DNA from 4 places in the Pantoea sp. CFCC18179 genome. Region 3 is predicted to be linked to each of the others. Evidence: predicted binding sites of a transcription regulator. Region 3 holds the regulator's gene; each other region holds the start of a gene.

Region 1 (7,433 bases), on a different contig from region 3:
CAGCAACGCATTGCGGCCCTCTTCGGGTTTACCGCCCGCGTGCGCACCAACGCCGGTGAAATGGACGTCGAGCTTGGTGGTGGCAAGGAAGCTGTCGCTGCCGCAGACGATTTCCCCGGCTGGCACGCCGGTGCCGAGGTGAATGGCGGTAAACAGATCGACATCATCCACCACGCCAGCGGCGACCATCGCTTTCGCGCCGCGCACACCCTCTTCGGCGGGCTGGAAGATGATTTTGAGGGTGCCGCTCAATTGATCTTTCATCTCCATCAATACGCCTGCCAACGCCAGGCCAATGGTGGTGTGCCCGTCGTGACCGCAAGCGTGCATCATGCCAGCGTTGCACGAAGCAAAGCCTTCACGCGTTGGCAGGTGATCGGCGGCGCGGCTTTCGTTTTGATCGAGCGCATCCATATCCACGCGGAAGCCCATCACCGGGCCGGGACGACCGGTTTCCAGCGTGGCAACCACGCCGCAAAATCCGCCGGAGAAGTGTTTAATCCACTGCGGCAGCGCCCCTTGCTCCAACGCGCGCGCTTCTTGCTGTGCCAGCACCTCATCAGATGGCAAGCCCATGCGCGCATCGGCATCAATCACTTCGCGGCCGAGCTGAAGTTGATAACCAAGGCGATGCAGCTCTTCGGCCACTAAAGTTGCGGTGCGGAATTCCAGCCAGCCCGATTCGGCAAACTGGTGCAGATCGCGACGCCAGGTTTGCATCTGCGGGATACGCGCGTTGACAAGATCAAGCAGGGTTTTCATCGGCATTTCCTTTGTGTTGGTTTTTTATGCATTCAGTCGAATCTACACATTGGTTTTACCCGGCATAAGATGCGAATATCTTGCTACTGATAAACAACGGTTATCACCCAACGATGTCGACTCATCTCAAACTTCATCAGTTACGTGCTTTTGTTGACGTGGCGCGTCAGGGCAGTATTCGTGCCGCCAGCCGTTTGTCCGGGCTGTCGCAGCCCGCGCTGACCAAGGCAATTCAGGAACTGGAACTGACGCTCGGCGCGCGCCTGTTCGAGCGCAGGCAGCAAGGCGTTACGCTCACCGATATCGGTGATAACTTTTTTCAACATGCCAGTTTAGTGCTGGAAGAGTTGCGTGTGGCGCAGGAGGATATTCAGCAGCGGCTGGGTTTAGCCGGTGGACGGGTGAATATTGGCGTCGGTGGCAGTATCGCGCGCACCATCATGCCGCTGGTGATTAATCAGTTTCATCGTGAATATCCGCTGGTGAAGGTGCGTATCGTCGAAGGCCAGCTGGTTTCGATGGTGCATGAACTGCGCCAGGGCGAACTGGATTTCACCATCAATACCTACGATAAAAACCATCTCGATCAGGAATTGTTATTCGAACGTTTGATGGAGCGCGAATATCAAGTGGTGATGCGCAAAGGCCATCCGATGGCGCATGCGCGCACGTTGGCTGAGCTGCAACAGTGCGACTGGACCATGCCGACGCCGCAGGGCAGCTATTATCGACTGCTGCACGATATGTTTGGCGAACGCGGCATGGCACCGAAAATCGTGGTTACCTGTGAAACCTTTATGGCGTGCACCAGCCTGGTGGCGCAGAGCGATTTCGTCAGCATTATTTCGCGCGATGTGATTGAAGATCCCACCCACGGCGGGCAGTTAATTGCGCTCGAACTCGACGAGCCGTTGCCCAAAGCTACTTTCTATTTAATCCAGCGCAAAGACACCGCGCTAACGCCAATGAGCGCCTATATGGCGCAGCTGTTCCGCCGCTATTGTCAGCAAAGGTAAGAGTGCGGCCTGGCTCGCAACTGTTTAATTATTGCCCACTACACTTGCATTGGACGATCCATTGAGGGAGAGCAAACCATGCAAGTGACACCCTATTTGTTTTATGACGGTTGCTGTGAAGAGGCGATCGCGTTTTATCTTGCGGCGACCGACGGCGAGCTGTTGTTTAAGATGACGTTTGGCGATATGCCGGATGAAACGCCGGTGGAGGACGAAGGTTGTCCATCCGGGATGAAATTTTCCCCTGAGGATATTATGCATGCGCATGTGCGCATCGGGCAGGGCGAAATCATGATGAGCGACGGCGGACAGCCGCAGAATTACGGTGGGTTTGCCGTGAGTTTATCGACGCCGGATGAAGCCCAAGGCAAGCGCTGGTTTGATGCGTTATCGGCGGGCGGCAAGGTGACGAAAAATTGGGAGCCGACGTTTTGGGCCAACGGTTTCGGCATGTTCACCGATAAGTTCGGCGTGCCGTGGATGGTGAATGCGTATAAGCCGCAGATTTGATTGGGGTAAGTGCGGTTTTCGATGCGGTGCGCAAAAATGCGCACCCTACAACGTAGGGTCGCCATTCATGGCGACCGTTTTAAAACCGCACGATACTTCTGTCGATTAGAAGTTGTAACCCACTACCAGATAATAACCAAAACCAGTCGATTTCACTTCAAACGGACCGTTACCGAAGTTCAGCTCCTGGCCGTCAGCCCACTGGCCGCCGTTGTGGAAGTAACGCGCCACGGTCGAAACGTGCCAGTGATCGTAGTTCAGCGACAGAATGTGGCTAGATGCGATCGAGTTGCTGGTACGTGAAGGACCAGTTTCATCACGCAGATCCGAACCCCAATCGAAGTTGGTGAAGCCGATGTAGCTCAGCTTGCCGCCCCACAGGTCAGTAATCGGCACAAAGTATTTCACCTTGAAGCGATAGCCATCCCAGCTGTTCTCGTTCGCCGCACCGTAGTTTTCCCACTGGTATTTGGCGTAGACGTTCAGCGACAGGCCCACTTTGCTGTGCGTGTCGATATCGGTGCCCAGACCCATGTACCACGTGTTCTGACGGCTATCGCTGTTGCGACCCATGTCATAGATGTAGTTGTTGGCGAAGTACCACTCTTTGAATGGACCAAACGACAGGTCGGTTCCGGTCAGCTTATCAATCGAGAAACGTGGCTCAATTTCCATGAACATCGGCGAACCGTGGTCGAACACGCCGTTGGCGTTGCTATTACCCACGCCGAAGAAGTTGGTCAGATCGAGGTAGCCGTAGAAGTCGAACCAATCTTTTTTGGCGAAGGCTTCATATTCCAGATACACGTCGTTGTTGAACTGCGGTCCAAAACGGGTGTGATAGCTGCCGACCACGTTAACGCTTTGATGCCACCAATCTGAAACGTACTGCGGATCGCTGTCTGCCGCTTGTGCCGCGCCGGTCCAGCTACTGGCCAATAAGGCCCCTGCTATCAACGATTTATAATTCATTATAGTTAACCACATGCTTATGACCGCTGGACTAACGCCGCGATCGGGTGAAATTGATCCCAGGGGATGGGCGGTGTGTTGTTGTATCCGGTCTGAATCGCCAGATTTTCAAGCTCGCGTAATGTGCCTGTAACAGAGGCATAGAAAATAGATTTTGGTCACGTTTGTCAAAAAGTGTTGCAGTTTGATTCATTGTATTTGTGACGAGCATCACATAAAAGGCGTGAAGCGAACGGAACCCCGCAACCGATTACGTTGTCGCGTCCAGCAGTCAAAATGTTTGATGTGGAGAAAAGATGTAGCGGCGCGATTTATCGCGCGCCCTCATGACGATGTACCGTACCCGCAGCAGTCATGCGCAATAACTTGCGCCGCTACGGCACGGTGTGGCTTATGGCAATGTAACGCGCACCTGTAGACCAGCAATCTCGCCATGCGCATTGTGGCGATTGGACAGCGCGACTTGCATCTGATGTTTCTGCGCCACGCTGCGCACAATCGACAGCCCTAAACCGCTGCCTTGTGCCTGCACATCGGGTGAGCGGGTAAAGCGATCAAAAGCGCGTTCGATAAAGGATTCCGCCATGCCGGGGCCGTTATCAACGATATCCACCACGGTATGATTGCCGACGCGATGCAACAGCACATCGACCAAACTGCCTTCTGGCGTATGCAACATGGCGTTGCCGATCAGGTTATCGAACAGGCTACGCAAATCAGAACGACTGGCGTGCAGACGATAATGTGTGGTGCCGTTGAAGCCGATATCAATGCCGCGCTTATCCGCCACTACCATAAGCTGCTCAATGCTTTCTTTGAGCAAATCGTCCAGTTCGATGGTTTCCACCGTCGCCACTACCGATTGATCTTCCTGACGCGAGATATTCAGCAACTGCGTCACCAAATGACGCGTGCGCGTTACACCGGCTTCCAGCTGATCAAACTGGCGGCTGGCTTCACCCGGTTGGATATGCTGACGCAAATTCTCCAATTGCAACGTCACTGCCGTAACCGGCGTACGCAGCTCATGTGCGGCATCTTCAAGGAACTGGCGCTGCGACGACCAGGCCGCGCGCAGCTTATCCAACAATGAGTTATAGGCGGCGACCAGCGGCAGCACTTCATCCGGCAAACCATCGGGAGAAACCGAGTGCGGATGCAGCGTTTCCTGCGCGGCGATGTGGCGTGAAGCCACGCGCAGATCGCGGGTGATAGCGCGCACCACCAGCCAAATCACCAGCAGCGACAGCGGCATCATTAGCATCAACGGAATGATCGCTGACAGCGCGCGCTTCAGCATCAAACTCTTCATATAGCCAATGTTGTGCAACACCTGAATATTGCCGATTTCGCTGCCTAACTCGCCGGGCCGCGTATACACGCGCCATTCGCAGTCATCGCCGCAGTCACCGACTTTAAGATCGTGCCAGCCCTTTTGCGCTTGCAGAGGTGCACGTAAATCGGGCCACGAACTGGCGCGCAGCTTGTTATTGGTATCCCACAGTTGAACGATGTAGGTGCTTTTCAGCTTCTCAGCGTGCATCACCATCGGCATCAGCGCTGGCATGCGTTGGCTGGTGGCCCACGCATCGGCGATTTTGGCCAGCTGATCGTCCTTCATGGTGCCCATCATGTCGCCGTAGCAGTGATAGAAATACCAGGTGACACCGCCGATCATCGCCAGATGCAGAATTACCAGCGTGGTCAGCAGTTTGTTACGCAACGAGCGCATAAATGTGAAAGGTTTCATATTGCGGGGACTCGCCAACCGAGTCCGCGGACATTGCGGATCACTTCGTTATCCAGTTTGCGGCGCATGCCGTGAATCAACACATCGACGGCGTTGCTACTGACTTCTTCGCCCCAGCCGTAAATGCGGTTTTCTAACTGTTCGCGCGACAAGATCGCGCCCGGACGCTCCAGCAAGGCATAGAGCAGGGCGTATTCACGCGCCGTAAGTTGCTCGCGCTGGCCTTTGTATAAGACTTCGCGCGTCATGATGTCGATTTGCACATCGCCGCTGCCGAGCAGGGAATCCGCCGCACCGTGACGACGTCGGGTAATGGCTCGCATGCGCGCTAGCACCTCTTGCAGATCAAAGGGTTTCAGCAAATAGTCATCCGCACCGCTATCCAATCCCTGAATGCGTTGCTGCACGGTATCGCGCGCGGTCAGCACTAACACCGGCGTCATATCACCACGCGTGCGCGCCCGGCGCAGCACGTGCAGGCCATCTTCGCGTGGCAAGCCGAGATCCAGCAACACGCAGGTGTAACCGCCTTCGGCCCAGGCATTGCTGGCAAACACGCCATCGCGTACCCAATCCACCGACCAACCTGCGGCTTCCAGCGCTTGCTGCAAATTGGCGCCAATCATTTCATCATCTTCTACCAGCAGCACACGCATGATGTCCTCCGAAATTAATGCACGAAGTGTAAACCTGTATTCTTAGCGCAGAATTACACCGCTTTTCCCCCTTGCTAATTCTGCGCTAATTTTCTGCTAATTAAGGGATAAATTTAACGCGCTATTGTGGCTGCACTGGACATATTGCCAACGCAGGAGAATCCCATGAATCAGCGCGAATTTATCCGTAGTTTGCTGGACTGGATAGAGAACAATTTAGGGCACGATCTGCATCTGGATGAAGTAGCACGCCGCTCGGGATACTCCCGCTGGCACCTGCAACGTCTGTTCCGCCAGCACACTGGCTTCTCGCTGGCCGAGTATATTCGTCAACGCCGATTGACCGAATCTGCACTGACATTAATTAACAGTGATGAGGCGATTTTGCAGGTGGCGATGAGTTATGGCTTCGATACCCAACAGGCCTACACTCGCACCTTCAAAAACTACTTTATGGTGACGCCGGGCCAACTGCGCCGCCAACGTCGCGTCGAGCCGGATCGTTTGTTGTTCCCATTGGCGGTCGCGTAGGGCCGCCATTTATCGTGCAATGCCGCTCATTTAAGCATCCAATTAGCGGTCACCATAAATGGCGACCCTACGAAAACCGCGCGAATCCGTTGTAGGGTCGCCATTCATGGTGACCTTTTCACCAACCGCACGAAACTTAATGTAAGCTACTGTTCTCACTTATTTCGTCTGCCAGAGAACATGGATAACAGCGACAATCTCACCGCCATGATGCTGTTTGCGCGCGTTGTGGAACGGCAAAGTTTTAGCGAGGCCGCGCGCACCTTGGGCGTCTCCAAATCGCACGTCAGTCGCGAAGTGGCGCGGCTGGAAGTGCGGCTCGGCATTAAGCTGCTGCAACGCACCACGCGCAAAGTGGTGCTGACCGAACTCGGCCAGGCGTACTATCCGTTTTGTACCCGCATGCTGGAAGAGATGCATCGCGCCGATGCCTTTGTGCAGCAAGTACATCAATTACCGGCGGGTAACGTGCGCTTGCAGGCACCGATCACCTACGGTTGCCAATGCGTCGTGCCGACGCTGAATGATTTTATCCGCCGCCATATTCACATCAATGTCGATCTTGAACTCACCACCAGCGATGATCCACAACCCAACGCCGATGTGGCGATTGTGATTCGTGCGCGCGCGCCAGATGCACCCAATTATCGTGAACTCAGCAGCATTGATTGGGGTTTATACGCCACGCCGGATTATCTGGCGTCGCATGCGCCCATCGATCATCCCGAACGCCTTACGCGCCACGATTTGTTGCTGTTTCACGGCCCGGCACATACCGCCGCACTGCCTTTCCGCCGCGACAAACAGCGGCTGGCGCTGGATGTGCATAGCCGCTTCCGCGCCAATAACAGCATGGCGTTGCTGAATGCCGCATTGGCGGGCACGGGTATCGCTTATCTGCCGGCGTATATGACGCAGGAAGCGTTAGCGCGCGGCGAAATCCAGCAGGTGCTGCCGGAATGGCAAATGGATCGCCTACACAGCTACCTGCTATTGAAAGAGCAACCGCAACCCTCTTCGCCGATAACCTTGCTGTGTGATGCGCTGATAAACGCGCTCAGCAGCCGTTGATTGTTGTTACCTGACAACAATAAGACGCCGCCTGGCAATTATCGCTTTAACCCTGTTTTCTGTGTTGGCTGGCTGTTAGCCTGCTAAAAAAGCAAAAACAGGGATATCACCATGCAACAACCGTCAATCGCGTTAGCGCCCGAACAGCAACATTGGAAGCGAAAT
Region 2 (7,433 bases), on a different contig from region 3:
GGGGTTGAGCCATAATCACATCATTGTCCTTTTGATCCTGGTGCCGTCAAATTTGGCGAGCGCAATACTCTACTGATTATCATGCGCGATTGCGTTGATAGCCGTCAGCTTTTTTGTTTCAGAAGGTTGATGCGAGAGAACTCGCCGCTTCCCGCGATTTTTGGGGCCGAATTTCGGCGAAAAACCGCGTCACTGGCGGACTAATGACACTTTGTAAGAGTAGGTTTTTTTGGGAATATGTGCATACTGTGCGCTTTTTGATGGCTTGAGCGGTAGGCAAATGCCTCATCGGCTCCAACAAAAGACAACTTATGAGCTCGGATAAGAAACAGTCCCTTGGGGCAGTCACACTCGCCGCCATTGGCGTGGTGTATGGCGATATTGGCACCAGCCCGCTGTATACATTGCGTGAATGTCTTTCTGGTCAGTTCGGATTTGGCGTCGAACGCGAAGCGGTTTTTGGCTTCCTGTCGCTGATCTTCTGGCTGCTGATCCTGGTGGTTTCACTTAAATACATCAGCTACGTGATGCGTGCGGATAACGCCGGTGAAGGCGGCATCCTAACGTTGATGTCGTTGGCTGGCCGCCATACTGGTGCCAGAGCCACGGCGGTTTTGGTGATCATGGGCCTGATTGGTGGCAGCTTCTTCTATGGTGAAGTGGTGATTACGCCAGCGGTTTCGGTGCTCTCCGCGATAGAAGGTCTGGAAATTGCTGCGCCGAGCCTCGATGCTTATATCGTGCCGCTAGCGATTGCGGTACTCACGTTGTTATTCGTGATTCAAAAGCACGGCACCGGCATTGTCGGCAAGTTGTTCGCTCCAGTGATGCTGCTGTGGTTTTTGGTGCTGGCGGTGCTCGGTGCGCGCAGCATCATCGACAATCCCGACGTGTTGCACGCCATGAACCCCTATTGGGCGGTGCACTTCTTCATCGAATATAAAACCGTTTCCTTCTTCGCGCTGGGCGCGGTGGTGCTGGCGATTACCGGCGTGGAAGCTCTGTATGCCGATATGGGCCACTTCGGCAAATTCCCGATTCGTCTTGCCTGGTTCATTGTGGTGCTGCCGTCATTGGTGCTGAACTACTTTGGTCAGGGCGCGCTGTTGCTCAAACATCCTGAAGCGATCAAGAACCCGTTCTTCCTGCTGGCGCCAGATTGGATGCTGATCCCGATGTTGATTCTGGCGACGTTAGCCACCGTCATCGCTTCACAAGCCGTTATCTCAGGCGTGTTCTCGTTAACCCGCCAGGCGGTGCGTTTGGGCTATTTGCCACCGATGCGCATCGTACACACCTCAGAAGAAGAGTCCGGGCAGATCTACATTCCGGTGATCAACTGGTTGCTCTACTTCTCCGTGGTCATCGTGATTGTCGGCTTCGAGCACTCAAGTAATCTGGCGGCAGCGTATGGTATCGCGGTCACCGGCACCATGGTGCTGACTGCTATTCTGTGCTCCACCGTGGCGATTCAAAACTGGCACTGGAACCGCTATTTGGTGATTCTGATTCTGATTGCCATGCTGTGTATCGACGTTTCGCTGTTCTCCGCCAACCTGATCAAAGTGTTCTCAGGCGGTTGGTTGCCACTGACACTGGCGCTGGTGATGTTTATCGTCATGACGACCTGGAAGAGCGAGCGCTTCCGTTTGCTGCGTCGTATGCATGAACACGGCAATTCACTGGAAGCGATGATTGCCTCGCTGGAGAAATCGCCGCCGGTACGCGTGCCAGGCACAGCGGTTTACATGTCGCGTGCACTGAATGTGATCCCGTTTGCCATGCTGCATAATCTCAAGCACAACAAAGTACTGCATGAGCGCGTGGTATTGCTGACGTTGCGTACCGAAGATGCGCCATACGTGCATAACGTTCGTCGCGTGACCATCGAGCAGTTGTCGCCGACGTTCTGGCGTGTGGTGGCAAGCTACGGCTGGCGTGAAACCCCGAACGTGGAGGAGATTTTCCACCGCTGCGGTCTTGAAGGCCTTAACTGCCGCATGATGGAAACCTCGTTCTTTATGTCGCATGAATCGCTGATTATTGGCGATCGTCCGTGGTATCTGCGCCTACGCGGCAAGCTGTTCCTCGCGCTGCAACGCAATGCGCTGCGTGCGCCGGATCAATTTGAAATTCCACCCAATCGCGTCATCGAACTGGGCACGCAGGTCGAGATCTAAGGTCACCATGAATGGCGACCCTACGAATGCAGGTGTGCATTGTTTGGCACCTGCATGCGTCACCAGCTTAAGGTGACGCGCAGTCCTCCCTGCTCGGCGTGACTGAACACCAGCCGAATACCGTGCAACTGCGCAATATTCTTCACAATCGAAAGCCCTAATCCGCTACCGGTTTGCGCTTGTCCCGGCGGACGCCAGAAACGCTCGCCTAAGCGCGCAAGTTGATCCTCATTTACGCCAGCCCCGTTATCTTCAACGATGATGGCGCGCTGATCGAGCTGGATTTGAACTGTGCTGCCAGCCGGTGAATAGCGCAGCGCGTTATCCAGCAGATTGCGCACCAGTAAACTCAACAACAGTGGATGACCGTTCATCACCGGTTCTGCGTGACCGTTAAATGCGAGTTCAATATGCTGTTGCTCGGCTTGCGGGAAATGTTCGGCCAGTAAATTTTGCAGCAGCGGAGCCAATGCGACCGGCTGAAACTCGCTGCGCAGATCATCCGCTTCCACGCGGGAAAGCGTCAGCAGTTGATCCACCAGCCGCGTGGCACGCACGATGCCGCTATCCAATTGCTGCAGTGCGCGTTTGCGCATTGCCTCATCGTCATCTGCCAGCTGAATCACTTCACTTTGCACCCGCAACGCCGCCAACGGGCTACGCAGTTCATGCGCGGCATCGGAGGTAAAACGCCGTTCGCGCTGCACCAATTCTGCCATGCGACTGAACAAACCATTGAGTGCGGCCACCAACGGTTTCACCTCTTTTGGCAAGCGCGCTTCAGTGAGTGGCGTGGCATCATCTGGCGCTCGCTGATGTAACTTGGTCGTTAATTGTTTCAATGGACGCAGTTCGAACCATACCAGCGCGAGTAAAAACAGCAACATCAATGGGATGGCGATCAACCATGGCAGCAGGCTGCTGAGCGCCAAATCGCGTGTCATATCGTCGCGGTATTCCCACTCCTGACCCACTACCACGCGATAGCGTTTGTCCGCTGAAGTCAGCCACAATAGCCGCCAGCTATCTTTATCACCGCGCAAGCGTCCATCGGTAAAACCATCGCGGCGATAATCAAACTGGAGATCGCGACCATTTTCGCCATCGTTCAGCAGCGGCTGGCCCTCAGCGCTAAAAATGGCAAATGCCAGCGCATCGTCATCCTGATCGCCGCGATGATGGCGCAGGATCGACTTGGTTTTCGGCAATGTCACTTCGTGCAGTGAAGTGGGATCAAGTGCAATCAAACGTTTGGCGAACAGCATTTGCTGGGTATCAAACAGTTCATCGACTTTATCGCGCGTTTGGTGCCATGCGCTGACAGTGGCAAGCCCACCACAGATCATGATCAGCAGCACAAAGCCGATGGCGAGGCGCAGGAAAAGGCTCATTCCGCCGCTCCCAAGGTGTATCCCACGCCGTGAACGGTCCGAATAAACTGGCTGCCGAGTTTTTTACGCAGATGATGGATATGTACTTCTACCGCATTGCTAGAAACATCGTCGTCCCAGCTATACAGCTTCTCTTCTAATTGGCTGCGCGTCAGCACGCGACCCGGATTGCGCAGAAACAATTCGAGCAGCGCCAGTTCGCGACTTTTCATGCTCACGGCTTCACCGTCGATTTGCACGCTATTGCTGCCGGGCATCATCACCACGTTGCCGTGTTTGAGTTCCGGTTGCAGCTGTCCGTGACGGCGGCGAATCAACGCCTGCAAACGTGCCGCTACTTCCGTTAGCGCAAACGGCTTACACAAATAATCGTCGGCACCCAGCTGTAAGCCTTGCACGCGCTGATCCAGCGCATCGCGCGCGGTGAGGATCAGCACCGGCACATCCTGTCCTTGTTGGCGCCATTGACGCAGGATGTCTAAACCATCGCGTTCCGGCAGCGACAAATCTAACACCACCGCATCCCAGGGCGCGGCTGCCAAGGCTTGAAAACCACTTTCACCTGAGACAAACCAATCCACGGTAAAGCCAAGTTTGTTCAGCCCGACTTTCAAACCGTCGCCGATCAGCGTGTCATCTTCAATCAGTAAAATGCGCATCAGTCCTCCTTGTGCTGTGCGGAGTTATACGAAGCACAATGGCGCTTGTACAGCGAAAATCGCCGCAAATGGACTATTTTTAATGAATTTTCATGGATTCGATTCTCTTAAGATCCTGTTAAGAACCTTGTGGTGAAATAGCTACCGTAAACCACACATTCATGGAAAAGAGGTGAAATTATGAAAAAGTCAGCCGCACTAATGGCGATTGTTATGTTAGCTGCCACGCCAGTTTTGGCCGCACAACAAGGTGGCTTTGTTGATCCTAATGCGCCGACGGCTCAAGCGAAAACCGGCGGCTTCCAGGCGGGTGATGTTAGCGTTGTCAGCGTGAAGCAAGCCGAAGAGATGAAAGATGACAGTTGGATCACCGTGCGTGGCCATTTAGAAAAGCAGATCGGTGATGAGGATTATCAATTCCGCGACGCCAGCGGCACCATGAAGGTGGAAATCGACCACAAGCGCTGGAACGGTTTGACCATAACGCCAAAGGATCAGGTCGAGTTGACCGGTAAACTGGATAAAGACTTTAACTCCATCGAACTGGACGTTAAACAAGTCCGTAAACTGCCATAATTCCTGTTGCGGAGCCGCGCAGTCGGCTCCCATTCTCCCCCCAAACTCAAATTCTCCCCGGCACAAGCGAAACGTTTCGATGGCGATCACATTTCCGTGATGCCGCGATTGAGTTGCCACGTGCATTTTATACACTCCCGCTCAGCGAAACGTTTCGCTGTGGAGTGGAAGAAATGAAAAAAGGTCGCTTGTTAAACGCTGAAGTCTCTCATGTGATTGCCCGCCTTGGGCACACCGATACGCTGACGATTGCCGATGCAGGCTTGCCGATTCCGGTGGGTCCACAGCGCATCGATCTGGCGTTAACGCCGGGTACGCCTGAATTTTTACAGGTAGTGGACGTCATCACACAGGAGATGCAGGTCGAAAGCGCCTTAATGGCGGAGGAGATCAAGCAACACAATCCGCAGCTCCACAGCGCACTGCTCGCCGTGCTCGATGCCTTGCAACAGCACCAGGGAAATGTCATCACCATCCGTTACATCAGCCATGAACAGTTCAAACAACAAACTCAGCGTAGTCAGGCGGTCATTCGCAGCGGAGAGTGTTCTCCGTATGCGAATGTCATCCTGAGCGCTGGCGTGACCTTCTGAGGCCGTTATGCAACCGTTATTGCAACTCAAAGGGATTGAAAAATCGTTCCCCGGCGTGAAGGCGCTGAATGGCGCATCGCTGGCGGTCTATCCGGGCCGCGTGATGGCGTTGGTCGGCGAAAACGGTGCCGGCAAATCCACCATGATGAAAGTGCTAACCGGCATTTACAGCATGGATGCCGGCATTATGAAGTGGCTGGGTGAAAATGTGGTGTTCTCTGGGCCGAAAGCGTCACAGGAAGCCGGCATTGGCATCATCCATCAGGAACTCAACCTGATTCCGCAACTCTCGGTTGCTGAGAATATTTTCCTTGGTCGTGAATTCGTTAACCGCTTTGGCCGCATCGAATGGAAAAAGATGTATGCTGCGGCGGATGCGCTATTGCAGCGCCTGAATCTTCGTTTCAACAGCCACAAGCTGGTGGGTGATTTGTCGATTGGCGATCAGCAAATGGTCGAGATCGCCAAGGTGCTCAGTTTCGAATCCAAAGTCATCATTATGGATGAACCTACCGATGCGCTCACTGATACCGAAACGCTGTCGCTGTTTCGTGTCATTAACGAGCTAAAAGCGCAAGGCTGCGGCATCGTCTATATCTCGCACCGCATGAAAGAGATTTTCGAAATTTGCGATGACGTCACTGTGTTCCGTGATGGGCAATTTATTGCCGAGCGCGCGGTGAGCGATCTCAGCGAAGAGAGCCTGATCGAGATGATGGTTGGTCGCAAGCTGGAGGATCAATATCCGCGCATCGATCAACAACCGGGTGAAATTCGTCTGACAGTAGAAAATCTCAGCGGACCGGGTGTGGATGATGTGAGCTTCACGCTGCGCAAAGGCGAAATTCTTGGCGTATCCGGCCTGATGGGTGCGGGACGTACCGAATTAATGAAAGTGCTGTATGGCGCGTTGCCGCGCAGCAAAGGCAAAGTCACGCTCAATGGCCGCGAAATCACTACCCGTTCACCGCAAGATGGATTAGCCAACGGTATCGTTTATATCTCCGAAGATCGCAAGCGCGATGGTTTGGTGCTTGGCATGTCGGTGAAAGAGAACATGTCGCTGACTGCGCTGCGTTATTTCAGCACCGGCGCGGGCAATCTGCGCCACAGTGACGAGCAACTGGCAGTGGGCGATTTTATCCGTTTGTTCAACGTCAAAACGCCCTCAATGGAGCAGCCAATCGGCCTGCTTTCTGGCGGTAATCAGCAGAAAGTGGCGATTGCGCGCGGCTTAATGACGCGTCCGGATGTGTTGATCCTTGATGAACCGACGCGTGGCGTGGACGTTGGCGCGAAAAAAGATATTTATCAATTAATTAACCAGTTTAAAGCCGAAGGGCTGAGCATCATTTTGGTGTCGTCGGAAATGCCGGAAGTGTTGGGCATGAGCGATCGCATCGTGGTAATGCATGAAGGCCATCTGAGTGGCGAATTTTCCCGTGAGCAAGCTACCCAGGAATCTCTGATGGCGGCGGCAGTCGGTAAGCAACACAGCGAGGAGTTAGTTGTATGAGTACCCAAACCTTACCCGCCAGCCGTCGCTGGTTCAGCAAAGCTTGGCTGCTGGAGCAGAAATCACTGATTGCGTTGATTGTGCTGATCGCCGTGGTCGCCAGCCAGAGTCCGAACTTCTTCACGCTGGCCAACATGTTCAACATTCTCCAGCAAACGTCAGTCAACGCCATCATGGCAGTCGGCATGACGCTGGTGATTCTGACTTCAGGCATCGATTTATCGGTGGGATCGCTGTTGGCGCTGACCGGCGCGGTGGCGGCATCGATTGTCGGATTGGAAGTGAATGCGCTGGTGGCGGTGGCGGCTTCGCTGGCGCTGGGTGCGGCAATTGGCGGCATTACCGGCGTGATCGTGGCGCGCGGCAAGGTGCAAGCGTTTATCGCCACGCTGGTGATGATGTTGCTGCTGCGTGGTGTCACCATGGTTTACACCAACGGCAGCCCAATCAATACCGGTTTTAACGATAACGCCGATCTGTTTGGCTGGTTCGGTATTGGTCGCCCGTTGGGCATTCCA
Region 3 (7,433 bases):
GGCAGTCAGCAAGCCCATCGCCAGATTGAAGATCTTCCACGCACGTGGGCTACGCAGTAATCGGCCAATCAGCGAGCCGAAGCCCATCCAGATTACGCCAGACACCACATTGACCAGCGCCATGCCGATACTGATCGCCACCACCGAATGCAGATAACGTTCACCCGCCAGACTGAAGCTGGCAACCGCACCCAGCGCCATCAACCAGGCTTTAGGGTTAATCAGTTGCAGCAATCCACCTTGCCAGAACGGCATTTGCTTGACCGTGACATCATCGGTTTCCAGCTTTTCATACTCGGCGGTGGCGATTTTCCACGCCAGCCACAGCAGATAAAGGCTACCGGCAATCTTCAGTACCAAGTGCAGTGAAGGATAAAGCAGGATCAACCCGCCGATGCCAAATGCCACCATCAGCAACATGACTTGCATGCCAATCATGATACCAATGAGCAGCGGAATGGTGCGCAGGAAGCCAAAATTAGCACCAGAGGCGGTAAGTAACATATTATTGGGACCTGGCGTGATGGCCGCGACCCAAAGAAAGCCTAACATTGACAAAAAAAGACTCAGTTCCATGTATATTCGGGTGCTCCTCACCCAGTAAAGCGAACAACCCATCGAAGCTATCAGCGACTTATGCATCAGACAAGCCTTTACCCAAGCTATTTTAATCGCCCAAATGGCGAGCGCTTTAAACCACTGCGCGGATTCAGTAACGCGCACTTGCAAACGCTGCTGCCGCGCATTCTGCGGCGGCGCGTCACTTTACGTCCGCATTGGCAGCGCCTTGACCTGCCCGATGGGGATTTTGTCGACTTAGCGTGGAGTGAAGATCCGGCGCAAGCGCGTCACAAACCGCGCATGGTGCTGTTTCATGGCCTGGAAGGCAGCTTCCGCAGTCCCTACGCGCACGGTTTGATGCAAGCATGTCAGGCGCGTGGCTGGCTGGCGGTGATGATGCACTTTCGCGGCTGCGGCGGTGAACCGAATCGCCTCAATCGCATTTATCACTCCGGCGAAACTGAAGACGCCACCTACTTCCTCAGTTGGCTGCAACGCGAATGGGGCACGGTGCCAACCGCGGCCGTCGGCGTGTCACTCGGCGGCAATATGCTGGCGTGTTTGTTGGGGCAACAAGGCAACGATGCACTGCTGGATGCGGCGATGGTCATCTCTGCCCCGCTGGCGTTAGAACCGTGCAGCGGCAAGTTGGATGTCGGCTTCTCGCGCTTCTATCAATACTATTTGCTCACGCAGTTGAAAAAGAACGCCACGCGCAAGTTGCAGGCCTGGCCCGGTACCTTACCGGTCGATCTCGATCAACTGCGTGCGTTTCGTCGTTTACGTGAATTTGATGATGCGGTTACCGCCCGCGCGCACGGTTTCGTCGATGCCAACGACTATTATCAACGTGCCAGCGCCATGCCGTTTTTAACCGGCGTACGTAAACCGTTGCTGCTCATCCATGCGCAGGACGATCCCTTTATGACCGACGCCGTGATTCCGCAGCCGCATCAATTGTCAGCCTCAACGCAATATCAACTGACCCAGCAAGGTGGCCACGTCGGCTTTGTTGGCGGCACGTTGCTGAAACCGCAAATGTGGCTGGAACAACGCGTGCCGGATTGGCTCTCTACCTATTTGGATGTGTAATTGTGATTATTCCCTGGCAGCAGCTTGAAGCGGAAACGCTGGAAAACCTGATTGAAACCTTCGTGCTGCGTGAAGGCACAGATTACGGCGAACAGGAACGCAGCCTGTCACAGAAAGTCGCCGATGTGCGCCGCCAACTTGAGCGCGGCGAGGTAGTGCTGGTATGGTCGGAGCTGCACGAATCCATCAATATCATGCCGAAGAGTGAATTTCGCGGCTAATGCGCCGCGCGGCAATTCGTGGTAACAATGCTCATCGCCGGACTTCACAGGGAGCTCTGTTATGTCAGCCAGGCATCCAATTATTGCGGTTACCGGTTCCAGCGGTGCCGGAACCACCACCACCAGCCTTGCCTTCCGTAAGATTTTCCAGCAGTTAAATCTGCATGCCGCGGAAGTGGAAGGCGACAGTTTCCATCGCTATACGCGTCCAGAAATGGACATGGCGATCCGCAAAGCGCGCGATCTCGGGCGCCACATCAGTTATTTCGGCCCGGAAGCCAATGACTTTGGTTTGCTGGAGCAGACGTTCAAGCATTACGGCCAAACTGGACTGGGCGAATCGCGCAAGTATTTGCACACCTACGATGAAGCCGTACCGTGGAATCAGGTGCCGGGCACCTTTACGCCGTGGCAACCGCTGCCGGAAAACACCGATGTGCTGTTTTATGAAGGTTTGCACGGCGGCGTGGTGACGCAGCCACACAACGTGGCGGAACATGTAGATCTACTTGTTGGCGTGGTGCCAATTGTTAACCTTGAGTGGATTCAAAAGCTGGTGCGCGACACCAGCGAACGTGGACATTCGCGGGAAGCGGTGATGGATTCAGTGGTGCGTTCGATGGAGGATTACATCAACTTCATCACGCCGCAATTCTCGCGTACTCACATCAACTTCCAGCGTGTGCCAACGGTGGATACCTCAAACCCGTTTGCCGCGCGTGAAATTCCGTCGCTCGACGAAAGCTTTGTGGTGATTCATTTCCGTGGATTGGAAGGGATTGCGTTCCCTTATCTGCTGGCGATGATTCAGGGATCGTTTATCTCCCACATCAACACTTTGGTGGTGCCGGGCGGAAAAATGGGCCTGGCGATGGAGTTGATTATGTTGCCGCTGGTGCAGCGCCTGATTGAAGGCAAGCGAATTGAGTGAGTGCAGTGATTATGTAGCGGCGCAATTTATTGCGTTATGTTGACCTTTTACCATCAACTGAACGCGATAAATCGCGCCGCTACAATCGAGCTAAAGCTCAATCACTTCATAGCTGTGGGTGATTTCAACGCCTTTGCCCAGCATAATAGCCACCGAACAATATTTTTCCGCTGACAGATCAACTGCGCGCGCCACCGCTTTATCGCTCAACGCTTTGCCGCTGACAATAAAATGCAGGTTAATGTGCGTAAAAATACGTGGCGCTTCTTCACGACGTTCAGAGGTGAGTTTCACTTCGCAATCGGCGACATCGCTACGCCCTTTTTGCAGAATCGACACCACGTCAATCGCGCTACAGCCGCCGGCTGCCATCAACACCATCTCCATTGGACTTGGCGCTTTATCACCGGAATTACCGTCCATTAATACCTGATGGCCGGATGAGGATTCTCCGAGAAAGGTAAGCCCTTCCACCCATTTCACTCGTGCCTGCATTATTCTTTCTCCTGAAGCGGCGGTTTTGCCGTCAGAGTACGCTTTCACATGACAAACGGCAATCCAGAGAAATCCCCCTTCTGCTGAAGCGAGACAACACAAGACAGCTCGCAAAAGCTGTGCTACAAACAGTGCTGAAAATATTTTCGTCCTAACCGACGAAGGCGGGAAGAATCAAAAGCGTAGCTTAAGAGTCACCCCGGAATAAATTTTCCTTCATTAGGAAACGCTCGACGATTAAACCGCCTGACAGGGAAAAATGCCCCCTGTATTTTTGGGCACGATTACAACAGAGGATAATAGCGAATGGTTCTCGGCAAACCGCAAACAGACCCTACACTCGAATGGTTCCTGTCCCATTGCCATATTCACAAATATCCGTCAAAAAGCACGCTCATCCATCAGGGTGAGAAAGCGGAAACGCTGTACTACATCGTGAAAGGTTCCGTAGCGGTACTGATTAAAGATGAAGAAGGCAAAGAGATGATTCTCTCCTACCTTAATCAGGGAGATTTCATCGGCGAACTCGGTCTTTTCGAAGAAGGCCAGGAACGCAGTGCTTGGGTACGTGCGAAGTCTGCCTGCGAAGTGGCTGAAATTTCATACAAAAAATTCCGTCAGCTGATTCAGGTAAACCCGGATATTTTAATGCGACTGTCGTCGCAAATGGCGCGTCGTCTGCAAGTGACATCTGAAAAAGTGGGCAACCTTGCCTTCCTCGATGTGACCGGACGTATCGCGCAAACGCTGCTTAATCTGGCTAAACAGCCAGATGCGATGACTCACCCAGACGGAATGCAGATTAAAATCACCCGTCAGGAGATTGGTCAGATCGTGGGCTGCTCACGCGAAACCGTGGGTCGTATCCTGAAAATGCTGGAAGATCAGAATCTGATCTCCGCACACGGTAAAACCATCGTCGTTTACGGCACCCGCTAATTCCTTCTCACCCACGGCGTGATGGCAACATCGCGCCGTTTCTATTTGCGATGAGCTGATGTGGCGCCGAATCATCTATCATCCTGAAGTTAACTATGCGCTGCGGCAAACGCTGGTGCTGTGCCTGCCTGTGGCTCTCGGTTGGCTGTTTGGCGATCTGCAAAAAGGGCTGTTGTTCTCTTTAGTGCCGGCCTGCTGCAACATGGCGGGGTTAGATACGCCGCACAAACGCTTCTTCAAACGCTTGATTGTGGGTGGTTCGCTGTTCGCCACCGGCAGTTTCCTGATTCCGTACCTCACCGATTATCACGTGCCGTTGCCGCTGATTTTATTGGTGTTGCCGCTACTGATTGGCGTCACCGGTGAAATCAGCCCGCTGCATGGCCGCTTACTGCCAGCCACCTTGATTGCCGCCATCTTTTCGCTAAGCCTGGTAGGACGCATGCCGATTTGGGTGCCGCCGCTGCTCTATATTGGCGGCACATTGTGGTACGGCTTGTTCAACTGGTTCTGGTTTTGGCTGTGGAAAGAGCAGCCGATGCGCGAATCGCTCAGTTTGCTGTATCGCGAGCTGGCGGATTATTGCGATGCCAAATACACCTTGCTGACGCAGTTAACCGATCCGGAAAAAGCGCTGCCGCCGCTGCTGGCACGTCAACAAAAGGCGGTTGATCTGATTACCGTCTGTTATCAGCAGATGCACATGCTGTCGGCCAGCCGCGATAACAGCCACAAACGTCTGACGCGCGCCTTCCAGGTGGCGCTGGATTTGCAGGAACACATCTCAGTTAGCCTGCACCAGCCGGAAGAAGTGCAGAAACTGGTTGAGCAGAGTCACGCCGAAGCGGTGATTCGCTGGAACGCCAAAATCATCTCAGCGCGGCTGCGGGTGCTCGCCGATGCCATTCTTTATCACCAGTTGCCGGATCGCTTTCACATGGAGAAGCAGCTGGGTGCGCTGGAGAAAATCGCCCGCCAGCATCCGGATAATCCGGTCGGCAACTTCTGTCTGTACCACTTCAGCCGCATCGCTCGCGTGCTGCGTACCCAAAAGCCGCTCTACACGCGTGACTTAATGGCCGATCGCCAACGCCGCTTGCCGCTGCTGCCAGCGCTGCGCAGCTATCTTTCCTTCAAATCATCGGCGTTACGTACCGCCGGTCGTTTCGCCGTGATGTTGATGTTTGGCAGCGCGCTGGCGCTGTTCTTCAACATCCCCAAACCTTACTGGATTCTGATGACCATTATGTTCGTCAGCCAGAATGGCTACAGCGCCACGCGCGTGCGCATTCAGCACCGCGCACTGGGCACCTTTGCCGGTTTGCTGATCGCCGCAGCTTCTTTACGGCTGGAAGTGCCGGAATCGCTCACGCTGCTGTTTATGCTGGTGATTACGCTGGCGAGCTATTTGGTGACGCGCAAATATTACGGTTGGTCGATGATTGGCTTTACCGTCACTGCGGTGTATTCGCTGCAATTGCTGTCGCTGAATGGCGCGCAGTTCTTGTTACCGCGCATGATGGATACCTTGATGGGATGCCTGATTGCCTTCGCCGGGATGATTTGGCTGTGGCCGCAATGGCAAAGCGGCTTGCTACGTAACAATGCGCACGATGCGTTGGAGGCTTATCAGGACGCGCTGCGCTTGCTGCTCGGCCCGGAGCAATCGCCGGAGAAGTTGGCGTATCAACGCATGCGCGTCAATCAAGCGCACAACGCGCTGTTTAACTCGCTCAATCAAGCCTCCAGCGAACCCGGCTTCAATCTGCAATATCTGAAAGATATGCGCATGTGGGTAACGCACAGCCAATTTATCGTTGAGCATATCAATGCGATGACCATTCTGGCGCGTGAACACACTATGCTGACGTCCAAGTTGGCGGAACGTTATCTGCAATCCTGTGAAATCGCGCTGCAACGCTGTCAGCAACGGCTGGCGTACGATGGGCCAGGCAATGACAGCAATATTCTGGAAGCGCCGGAGAATCTGAATGAAGGGCCGGTGACGATTGTCGAACAGCATGTGAAGCGGATTTTGCAGCACCTCAACGTGATGCACACCATCTCTTCTTTGGCGTGGAGCCAGCGACCGCATCATGGCCGCTGGCTTAAGGTGTTGCGTCCGAAAGCGGATTAAGCGGCTAACACTTTCTCAATCGCGGTGGCGAAACGCGTCATGCCTTCGGCGATGTCAGTGGGTTCAATCACCAGCGACGGCACAAAACGAATCACGTCGGTGCCCGCAGTCAAAATCATCAGCCCTTCTGCCGCTGAAGCGTTGAGAATGTCACGCGCTTTACTGGCGAACTGCGGTTTCAGCGCGGCACCAATCAGCAGACCTTTACCGCGGATCTCGCTGAAGATGTCGAACTTGCTGTCGATGGCTTGCAGCGCTTCAACGAACTGCTGGCGACGCGCATCCACGCCGTCCAACACTTCCGGCGTATTGATAATGTCGAGTGCGGTTTCCGCAATCGCACACGCCAGCGGGTTGCCGCCGTAAGTGGTGCCATGCACGCCCGGCGCCATCACCGAGGCAATTTCGTTGGTGGTCAACATCGCGCTCACCGGGAAACCGCCGCCCAACGCTTTCGCGGTGGTGATGATGTCGGGTTTGATGCCGTAATGTTCATAGGCAAACAGCTTGCCGCTACGTCCCATGCCGCTCTGCACTTCATCCAACACCAGCAGCGCATTATGTTCATCACACAGCGCGCGCAAACCTTGCATAAATTCCGCCGTCGCGGGCATCACGCCGCCTTCGCCCTGAATCGGCTCGACCACGATGGCGCAGGTATGATCGTCAATCACGGCTTTAACCGCATCAAGATCGTTGAACGGCACATGCACGATATCCGCCGGTTTCGGCCCAAAGCCATCGGAATATTTTGGCTGCCCGCCAACCGACACGGTGAACAGCGTGCGGCCGTGGAAGGCGTTATGGAAAGCGATGATTTTGCTTTTGAACGGGCTGTGCTTTTTGCAGGCGTAATAACGAGCCAGCTTGAAGGCGGCTTCGTTGGCTTCTGCGCCAGAGTTACCGAAAAACACCCGGTCGGCAAAAGTGGCCGCAATCAACTTGCTGGCCAGACGCAGCGCCGGTTCGTTGGTGAACACGTTGCTGGTATGCCACAAGGTTTCGCCTTGGGTTTTCAGCGTTTCCACCAGCGCCGGATGACAATGGCCCAATGCAG
Region 4 (7,433 bases), on a different contig from region 3:
AGAGCGGTTAAAAACTGGCTTGATACGCTACCGTCTACACTGACTTCTCCACCAATAAATCCGCCGTTGAGGCGCAAAGGTGGATAATCGGTCTGCTCCAGATAATCGATATTTGCTCCGCCCTGACGAAGAGCATCAACAAGGTGACCAATCGGGCGTTCTTTCATGCGTGGTTCGCCGGTCAATACCACCGACTGCTGTCCTAAGCACAGCGCGGCCGCTAACGGACGCATCGCCGTACCGGCATTGCCGAGAAACAGCTCAAGAGGTTGATCTGCATGTAAAGGTCCCGCATTGCCGACTACTTCGCAAACAGTGCGATCCGCCGAAAGCGTGAAACTAACACCCAATGCTTCAAGCGCATTGAGCATGTGTTTGACATCATCGCTATCCAACAAGTTGGTCAGCCGAGTCGTGCCGTTTGCCAGCGCAGCCAATAACAGCGCACGGTTAGAAACACTTTTTGAACCCGGTAAGTTTACCGTGCCGTCAACGCGGGCAATCGGCTGTAGAGTCAGGGAGTCCTGCATGTGAAACCAAATCTCCAGAAAATACGAGACCCCATCGTATGACGGGGTCTGCTACCAGTTAAACTGGCATGAATAATACAATTAGCCGTGACGACGTTCGAAGTCGACCATAAATTCAGTCAAGGCTTTCACACCTTCAAGCGGCATCGCATTGTAGATCGATGCACGCATACCGCCAACCACGCGATGTCCTTTAAGCGCGTGAAGACCGGCTTTAAGCGACTCATCAAGGAAGATTTTATCTAATGCTGCGTCAGCCAATTGGAATGGCACGTTCATACGTGAACGGTTCTCCGCTGCAACGTCGTTACGATAAAATGCACTGTTATCAATCACGCCATACAGCAGATCAGCTTTAGCCTGATTAACCTTGTCCATTTCAGCGACTCCGCCCTTCTCTTTCAGCCATTTGAATACCAGGCCTGAGAGATACCAAGCAAAGGTTGGTGGCGTGTTGAACATTGATTCGTTTTCAGCCAACACCTTGTAGTCAAGGATTGAAGGAACCCAACGCTGGGCTTTGCCTAACAGATCTTCACGCACCACCACCAGCGTTAAACCAGCAGGGCCAATGTTTTTCTGCGCGCCAGCATAAATAACGCCATAACGATTGATATCTAGCGGGCGTGACAGAATAGTAGAAGAGAGATCGGCTACCACGACTTTGTCACCGAAGTCCGGTTCTTCATCAATGGCGATACCATCAATGGTTTCGTTGGGGCAGAAATGAACGTAAGCCGCGTCATCATTTAACTGCCATTCACGCATTGGTAACAAAGCCCGTTTACCATCGCGCGTGGTTTTGACATCAATGGTATTTGGTGTACAGAATTTTTCAGCTTCTTTGATGGCGCTATGTGCCCAATATCCGCCGTCAATGTAATCCGCTGATTTCGCGTCACCGAGTAAATTGCCAGGAATCGCAGCGAATTGCGCACGCGCGCCACCGTGGCAGAATAAAACTTTGTAGTTAGCAGGGATTTTCAGCAGATCGCGAAAATCTTGTTCTGCCGCTTCTGCGACAGCAATAAACTCCTTGCTACGGTGACTGATTTCCATCACCGAAGTACCTAACCCGTGCCAGTTTGTCAGTTCTTGTTCTGCGCGACGGAGCACTTCTACCGGTAGCATTGCTGGACCAGAGCTAAAATTATAAACCTGCGTCATTTCCCCTCACCACTGTCATATCGAACGGTTATGAATACTTCACCGGTTTTATCATTGCCTCCTTTAGGCTGCAATCATTAATCCGGCGACGATCACATTTCCAGAGCCAGCCTCACCGCAGCTTATGTCATAAATGTATTACGATACGGAATTTTGTGAGGCGGCTTCAGGAAGCAAATTCAGACAAGTAAGTAGTGGAAAGGCCGCGGTTAGGCTGAGATAAATTTGGCAGACTGAATAGCGAAGCACGCATAAAACCCGTATTATTGCGCGCTTTACGCCCACCCCATCGACTTGAGAGAGCGCCATCATGACGCAAACATTTATCCCCGGAAAAGACGCCGCATTGGAAGATTCCATTGCCCGCTTCCAACAGAAACTGCAAGACCTTGGTTTCAATATCGAAGAAGCTTCATGGCTTAATCCGGTACCTCACGTTTGGTCAGTGCATATTCGCGATCGTGATTGTCCGCTGTGTTTCACCAACGGCAAAGGTGCAAGTAAGAAAGCGGCGCTGGCTTCCGCGTTGGGTGAATATTTTGAACGCCTCTCAACAAACTATTTCTTTGCCGATTTTTGGTTGGGCCAGACCATTGCGGATGGTGATTTCGTTCACTATCCGAATGAGAAATGGTTCCCGTTAACGGAAGATGACAGCCTGCCGGACGGCATTTTGGATGCACGCCTGCGTAAATTCTACGATCCAGAAGAGAGCCTTGGTGCTTCTGAATTGATTGACCTGCAATCAGGTAATGAAGAACGTGGTATTTGCGGCCTGCCCTTTACCCGTCAGTCCGATCAGCAAACGGTTTATATTCCGATGAACATCATCGGCAATCTGTATGTATCAAACGGCATGTCAGCGGGTAATACCGCAAATGAAGCCCGCGTACAGGGTTTGTCTGAAGTCTTTGAGCGTCATATTAAAAACCGCATCATTGCGGAATCTATCAGCCTGCCAGAAATTCCTGCCGAAGTGATGCAACGCTACCCTGGGGTGATTGAAGCGATTGAGCGTTTGGAAGCCGAAGGTTTCCCAATCTTCTCTTATGACGCTTCGTTAGGTGGCAAATACCCGGTCATTTGCGTGGTGCTATTCAACCCAGCAAACGGTACCTGCTTCGCCTCATTCGGCGCGCATCCAGACTTTGGCGTCGCCCTGGAACGTACCGTCACTGAATTGCTGCAAGGCCGTGGCCTGAAAGACCTTGATGTTTTCACACCACCCACCTTTGATGATGAAGAAGTCGCTGAACACGCTAACCTGGAGACGCACTTCATCGATTCCAGCGGTTTGATTTCATGGGATATGTTCAAAGACGATGCGGATTATCCTTTCGTCGATTGGAGCTTCGCAGGCTCGACGCACGAAGAGTTCGATACCTTGATGGCGATTTTCCGCGCAGAAGATAAAGAAGTTTATATCGCGGATTATGAGCACCTGAGTGTTTATGCTTGCCGTATTATCGTACCTGGCATGTCTGACATCTATCCTGCTGAAGATCTGCTCCTGGCAAATAACAGCATGGGCGCACCGTTGCGTGAAACACTGCTTGCGCTGCCTGAAAGTGAGTGGGAGCCAGAAGCTTACCTCGAACTTATTGTGCAATTGGATGAGGAAGGCCACGATGACTTTACTCGCGTGCGCGAACTGCTCGGCTTAGCTTCGGGCAAAGACAATGGCTGGTATACGCTGCGTATTGGTGAGCTTAAAGCGATGCTGGCGCTGGCCGGTGGCGATTTAGATCAGGCATTAATCTGGACTGAATGGACCATGGAGTTTAACCAGTCCATCTTCAGCGAAGAGCGCGCAAACTATTATCGCTGCCTACAGACGCTGCTGCTGCTGGCAATGGAAGAAGAGCGCGATCCGCTGCAATATCATCGTGCATTTACCCGCATGTATGGTCAAGCTGCGGTTGATGCAGCTTCAGCCGCGTTGAGTGGCGAAGCACCTTTCTATGGATTGCAAGCCGTCGACCTGGACTTAAAAGCCTTCCCTGCACATCAATCACTGTTAGCGGCTTATGAGAAATTACAGGCAGCTAAACGACGCTATTGGTCGAAAAAGTAATTATTAATATTTGATGATCGTTTGATTAAAAAAGAGCAAATGGCACTGAAAATCAGTGCCATTTTTTATGATGAAAATTCATATCAAAATAAACCGAATATTTAATAACAATTGAGATTCAATCGTTAATTTATTTTAACAACTTAGAGCATCACAGCTATACCATTCAACTTATTTTGCATAAATTAAAAATTATTTATTTTAATATTTTCAATTATTTAACCACAAAAACCCATCTTTATCGTTTCGCTTACCCGCCACCTTCCAGGCAAATATGATCCATATCAATTTCTGACCTATACTCCTTTGTTAGTATCTTTACAGGCAATTTTTGGAGATAGTTAGTGTGAAAGCTGACAACCCTTTTAATTCATTATTACCGGCAGCAATGGCAAAAGTTGCAGAAGAAGCTGGTGTATATAAAGCTACTAAACATCCCTTAACGACTTTCTTCCTTGCCATCACTGCTGGCGTATTTATCTCTATAGCATTTGTCTTCTATATCACTGCCACCACCGGAAGTGGCGCAATGCCTTATGGCATAGCCAAACTCATTGGCGGTATTTGTTTTTCTCTCGGTTTAATGCTGGTAGTCGTTTGTGGTGCAGATTTGTTCACCTCAACGGTGCTGATCGTGGTTGCTAAAGCCAGCGGGCGGATCAACTGGCTGCAATTGGGCCGACACTGGCTCAACGTTTACGTCGGTAATCTCTTCGGCGCACTGTTCTTTGTGGCATTGATCTGGTTCGCAGGCGAACACATGGTGGCTAATGGAGCCTGGGGATTAAATGTTCTGCAAACTGCAGACCATAAAATGCATCACACTTTTATTGAAGCCGTTAGCTTGGGCACGCTAGCTAATTTGATGGTTTGCCTGGCGGTATGGATGAGTTATTCCGGTCGCAGTTTGGTAGACAAGATGCTTGCAATGATTTTGCCCGTCGCCATGTTTGTTGCTTCAGGTTTTGAACACAGCATCGCCAACATGTTCCTCATCCCAATGGCGATCGTTATTCGCGATTTCGCCAGCCCTGAATTCTGGCAAATGGCCGGTTCAAGTGCAGCACAATTTCAATCACTCAATGTTGGCGATTTTATTGTCAACAACCTCATTCCTGTGACCATCGGCAACATTATCGGCGGTGGATTGCTTGTAGGTTTGACCTACTGGGTAATCTATCTGCGTGGCAACGAGCCGGTGCATTAATTAATTGGTATAGGCGCGCTCAATCAGCGCGCCAATGCATCAAAGTCTCCCTAAATAAGGCAGGTATATCATGTCCGAACTGAATGAAAAAATGGCGTCAGCCTGGGAAGGATTTAGCGCCGGCGAATGGCAGAATAGCGTCAATGTCCGTGACTTTATCCAAAAAAACTACACGCCGTATGAAGGTGATGAATCCTTCCTGGCAGGTGCAACTCCGGCAACAGATAAGTTGTGGGAAAGCGTGCTTGAAGGCATCAAAATTGAAAACCGCACGCATGCTCCGGTCGATTTCGATACCGACTTAGCGTCAACCATTACTTCGCACGATGCCGGTTACATCAGTAAATCACTGGAAAAAATTGTTGGCCTGCAAACTGAAGCGCCTCTGAAACGTGCCATCATTCCATTCGGTGGCATCAAAATGGTTGAAGGCTCTTGTAAAGTTTATGGTCGCGAACTCGATCCAGCGCTAAAAAAAGTCTTCACTGATTATCGTAAAACTCACAACCAAGGCGTATTTGATGTTTATACACCAGACATCATGCGCTGCCGCAAATCAGGCGTGCTGACCGGTTTACCAGATGCCTATGGCCGTGGCCGCATCATTGGTGACTATCGTCGCGTTGCCTTGTACGGCATCGACTTCCTGATGAAAGACAAAGTGGCGCAGTTCAACTCTCTGCAAAGCGATATGGAAAACGGCGTTAATCTCGAAGCCACCATTCGTTTACGTGAAGAGATTTCTGAACAGCATCGCGCATTGGGCCAGATTAAAGAAATGGCTGCTAAGTACGGTTCTGATATCTCACTGCCAGCGACAACCGCGCAAGAAGCGGTGCAGTGGACTTACTACGGTTATCTCGCTGCGGTTAAATCGCAGAACGGCGCCGCAATGTCATTTGGTCGCGTATCAACCTTCCTTGACGTGTATATCGATCGTGATATTCAGGCCGGTAAACTGACTGAAGAAGATGCGCAGGAACTGATTGACCATCTGGTGATGAAACTGCGTATGGTGCGTTTCTTGCGCACCCCAGAATACGATGAGCTGTTCTCTGGCGACCCAATTTGGGCGACAGAATCTCTGGCAGGTATGGGCGTTGATGGGCGTACCTTGGTGACTAAAAGCACCTTCCGCTTCCTGAACACGCTGTACACCATGGGTCCTTCTCCGGAACCTAACATGACCATTTTGTGGTCTGAAAAACTGCCGGTTAACTTTAAAAAATACGCTGCTAAAGTCTCCATCGATACCTCTTCATTGCAGTACGAAAATGATGACCTGATGCGCCCAGACTTCGACAACGACGATTACGCAATTGCTTGCTGCGTGAGTCCAATGATTGTCGGTAAGCAGATGCAGTTCTTTGGTGCACGCGCCAACCTCGCCAAAACTCTGCTGTACGCAATCAATGGCGGTGTGGATGAGAAATTGAAAATGCAGGTTGGCCCGAAAGAGAAGCCAATTACTGATGAAATTCTCGATTTCGACGTCGTGATGGAGCGTTTGGATCACTTCATGGATTGGCTGGCTAAGCAGTACGTCACTTCCCTGAATATCATCCACTACATGCATGATAAGTACAGCTACGAAGCTTCGCTGATGGCGCTGCACGATCGTGATGTTTATCGCACCATGGCGTGTGGTATCGCAGGTCTGTCAGTCGCGGCTGACTCACTGTCTGCGATTAAATATGCCAAAGTAAAAACTATCCGTGATGAAGATGGTTTAGCGGTCGATTTCGAAATCGAAGGCGAATATCCGCAGTTCGGTAACAACGATTCACGCGTAGATGATATGGCTTGCGATTTGGTTGAACGTTTCATGAAGAAAATTCAGAAACTGCAAACCTACCGTAACGCCGTGCCAACGCAGTCGGTTCTCACCATCACTTCTAACGTGGTTTATGGTAAGAAAACCGGTAATACCCCAGATGGACGTCGTGCTGGTGCGCCATTCGGTCCAGGTGCAAACCCAATGCACGGACGCGATCAGAAAGGTGCAGTTGCTTCATTGACCTCCGTAGCGAAACTGCCATTTGCTTACGCCAAAGACGGTATCTCTTACACCTTCTCCATCGTGCCAAATGCGCTGGGTAAAGATGATAACGTGCGTAAAACCAACCTTGCTGGCCTAATGGATGGTTACTTCCACCATGAAGCCAACATTGAAGGCGGTCAGCATTTGAACGTCAACGTGATGAACCGTGAAATGCTGTTAGATGCCATGGAACATCCAGAGAAGTACCCACAGCTTACCATTCGCGTGTCCGGATATGCTGTTCGCTTCAACTCGCTGACCAAAGAGCAGCAGCAAGATGTTATTACACGTACTTTCACTCAGTCGCTGTAATCACACTTAGTTTAGATTTAAAGGCTCCTGCGGGAGCCTTTTCTCCACAAGTCTATTTTACCAGTTTTCTATTGCTGGCGACCTGGCAAAATCGACTTTCAC

What was found. Region 3 encodes CRP, which controls carbon source genes, mostly activating them, when cyclic AMP is high. Its sites were predicted from a motif close to ATGTGANNNNNNTCACAT; they were not measured.
Region 1: a site for CRP is predicted at 3,459-3,476, ahead of ACPUC7_RS10270 (nucleoside-specific channel-forming protein Tsx). Genes of this name have one in related genera too.
Region 2: a site for CRP is predicted at 4,881-4,898, ahead of rbsD (D-ribose pyranase). Genes of this name have one in related genera too.
Region 4: a site for CRP is predicted at 4,044-4,061, ahead of focA (formate transporter FocA). Genes of this name have one in related genera too.

What each region holds. Positions count from the first base shown of each region.
Region 1 is NZ_JBNBPM010000004.1:162,922-170,354, forward strand. Features, by position in the region: gene ACPUC7_RS10255 (amidohydrolase) at 1-762, opposite strand, end outside; gene ACPUC7_RS10260 (LysR family transcriptional regulator) at 876-1,778, shown strand; gene yjdN (VOC family metalloprotein YjdN) at 1,857-2,288, shown strand; gene ACPUC7_RS10270 (nucleoside-specific channel-forming protein Tsx) at 2,394-3,260, opposite strand; gene ACPUC7_RS10275 (sensor histidine kinase) at 3,652-5,010, opposite strand; gene ACPUC7_RS10280 (response regulator) at 5,007-5,666, opposite strand; gene ACPUC7_RS10285 (helix-turn-helix domain-containing protein) at 5,832-6,197, shown strand; gene ACPUC7_RS10290 (LysR family transcriptional regulator) at 6,378-7,268, shown strand; gene ACPUC7_RS10295 (MFS transporter) at 7,380-7,433, shown strand, end outside.
Region 2 is NZ_JBNBPM010000007.1:264,565-271,997, forward strand. Features, by position in the region: gene ravA (ATPase RavA) at 1-13, opposite strand, end outside; gene kup (low affinity potassium transporter Kup) at 312-2,180, shown strand; gene qseC (quorum sensing histidine kinase QseC) at 2,240-3,571, opposite strand; gene qseB (quorum sensing response regulator transcription factor QseB) at 3,568-4,230, opposite strand; gene ACPUC7_RS15555 (YgiW/YdeI family stress tolerance OB fold protein) at 4,411-4,806, shown strand; gene rbsD (D-ribose pyranase) at 4,980-5,399, shown strand; gene rbsA (ribose ABC transporter ATP-binding protein RbsA) at 5,407-6,915, shown strand; gene rbsC (ribose ABC transporter permease) at 6,912-7,433, shown strand, end outside.
Region 3 is NZ_JBNBPM010000019.1:63,949-71,381, reverse strand. Features, by position in the region: gene ACPUC7_RS22755 (LysE family translocator) at 1-576, opposite strand, end outside; gene ACPUC7_RS22750 (hydrolase) at 637-1,653, shown strand; gene ACPUC7_RS22745 (YheU family protein) at 1,656-1,874, shown strand; gene ACPUC7_RS22740 (phosphoribulokinase) at 1,936-2,805, shown strand; gene ACPUC7_RS22735 (OsmC family protein) at 2,896-3,300, opposite strand; gene crp (cAMP-activated global transcriptional regulator CRP) at 3,607-4,239, shown strand; gene ACPUC7_RS22725 (YccS/YhfK family putative transporter) at 4,298-6,376, shown strand; gene argD (bifunctional acetylornithine/succinyldiaminopimelate transaminase) at 6,373-7,433, opposite strand, start outside.
Region 4 is NZ_JBNBPM010000008.1:149,699-157,131, forward strand. Features, by position in the region: gene aroA (3-phosphoshikimate 1-carboxyvinyltransferase) at 1-530, opposite strand, end outside; gene serC (3-phosphoserine/phosphohydroxythreonine transaminase) at 612-1,697, opposite strand; gene ycaO (30S ribosomal protein S12 methylthiotransferase accessory factor YcaO) at 2,008-3,771, shown strand; gene focA (formate transporter FocA) at 4,118-4,978, shown strand; gene pflB (formate C-acetyltransferase) at 5,049-7,331, shown strand.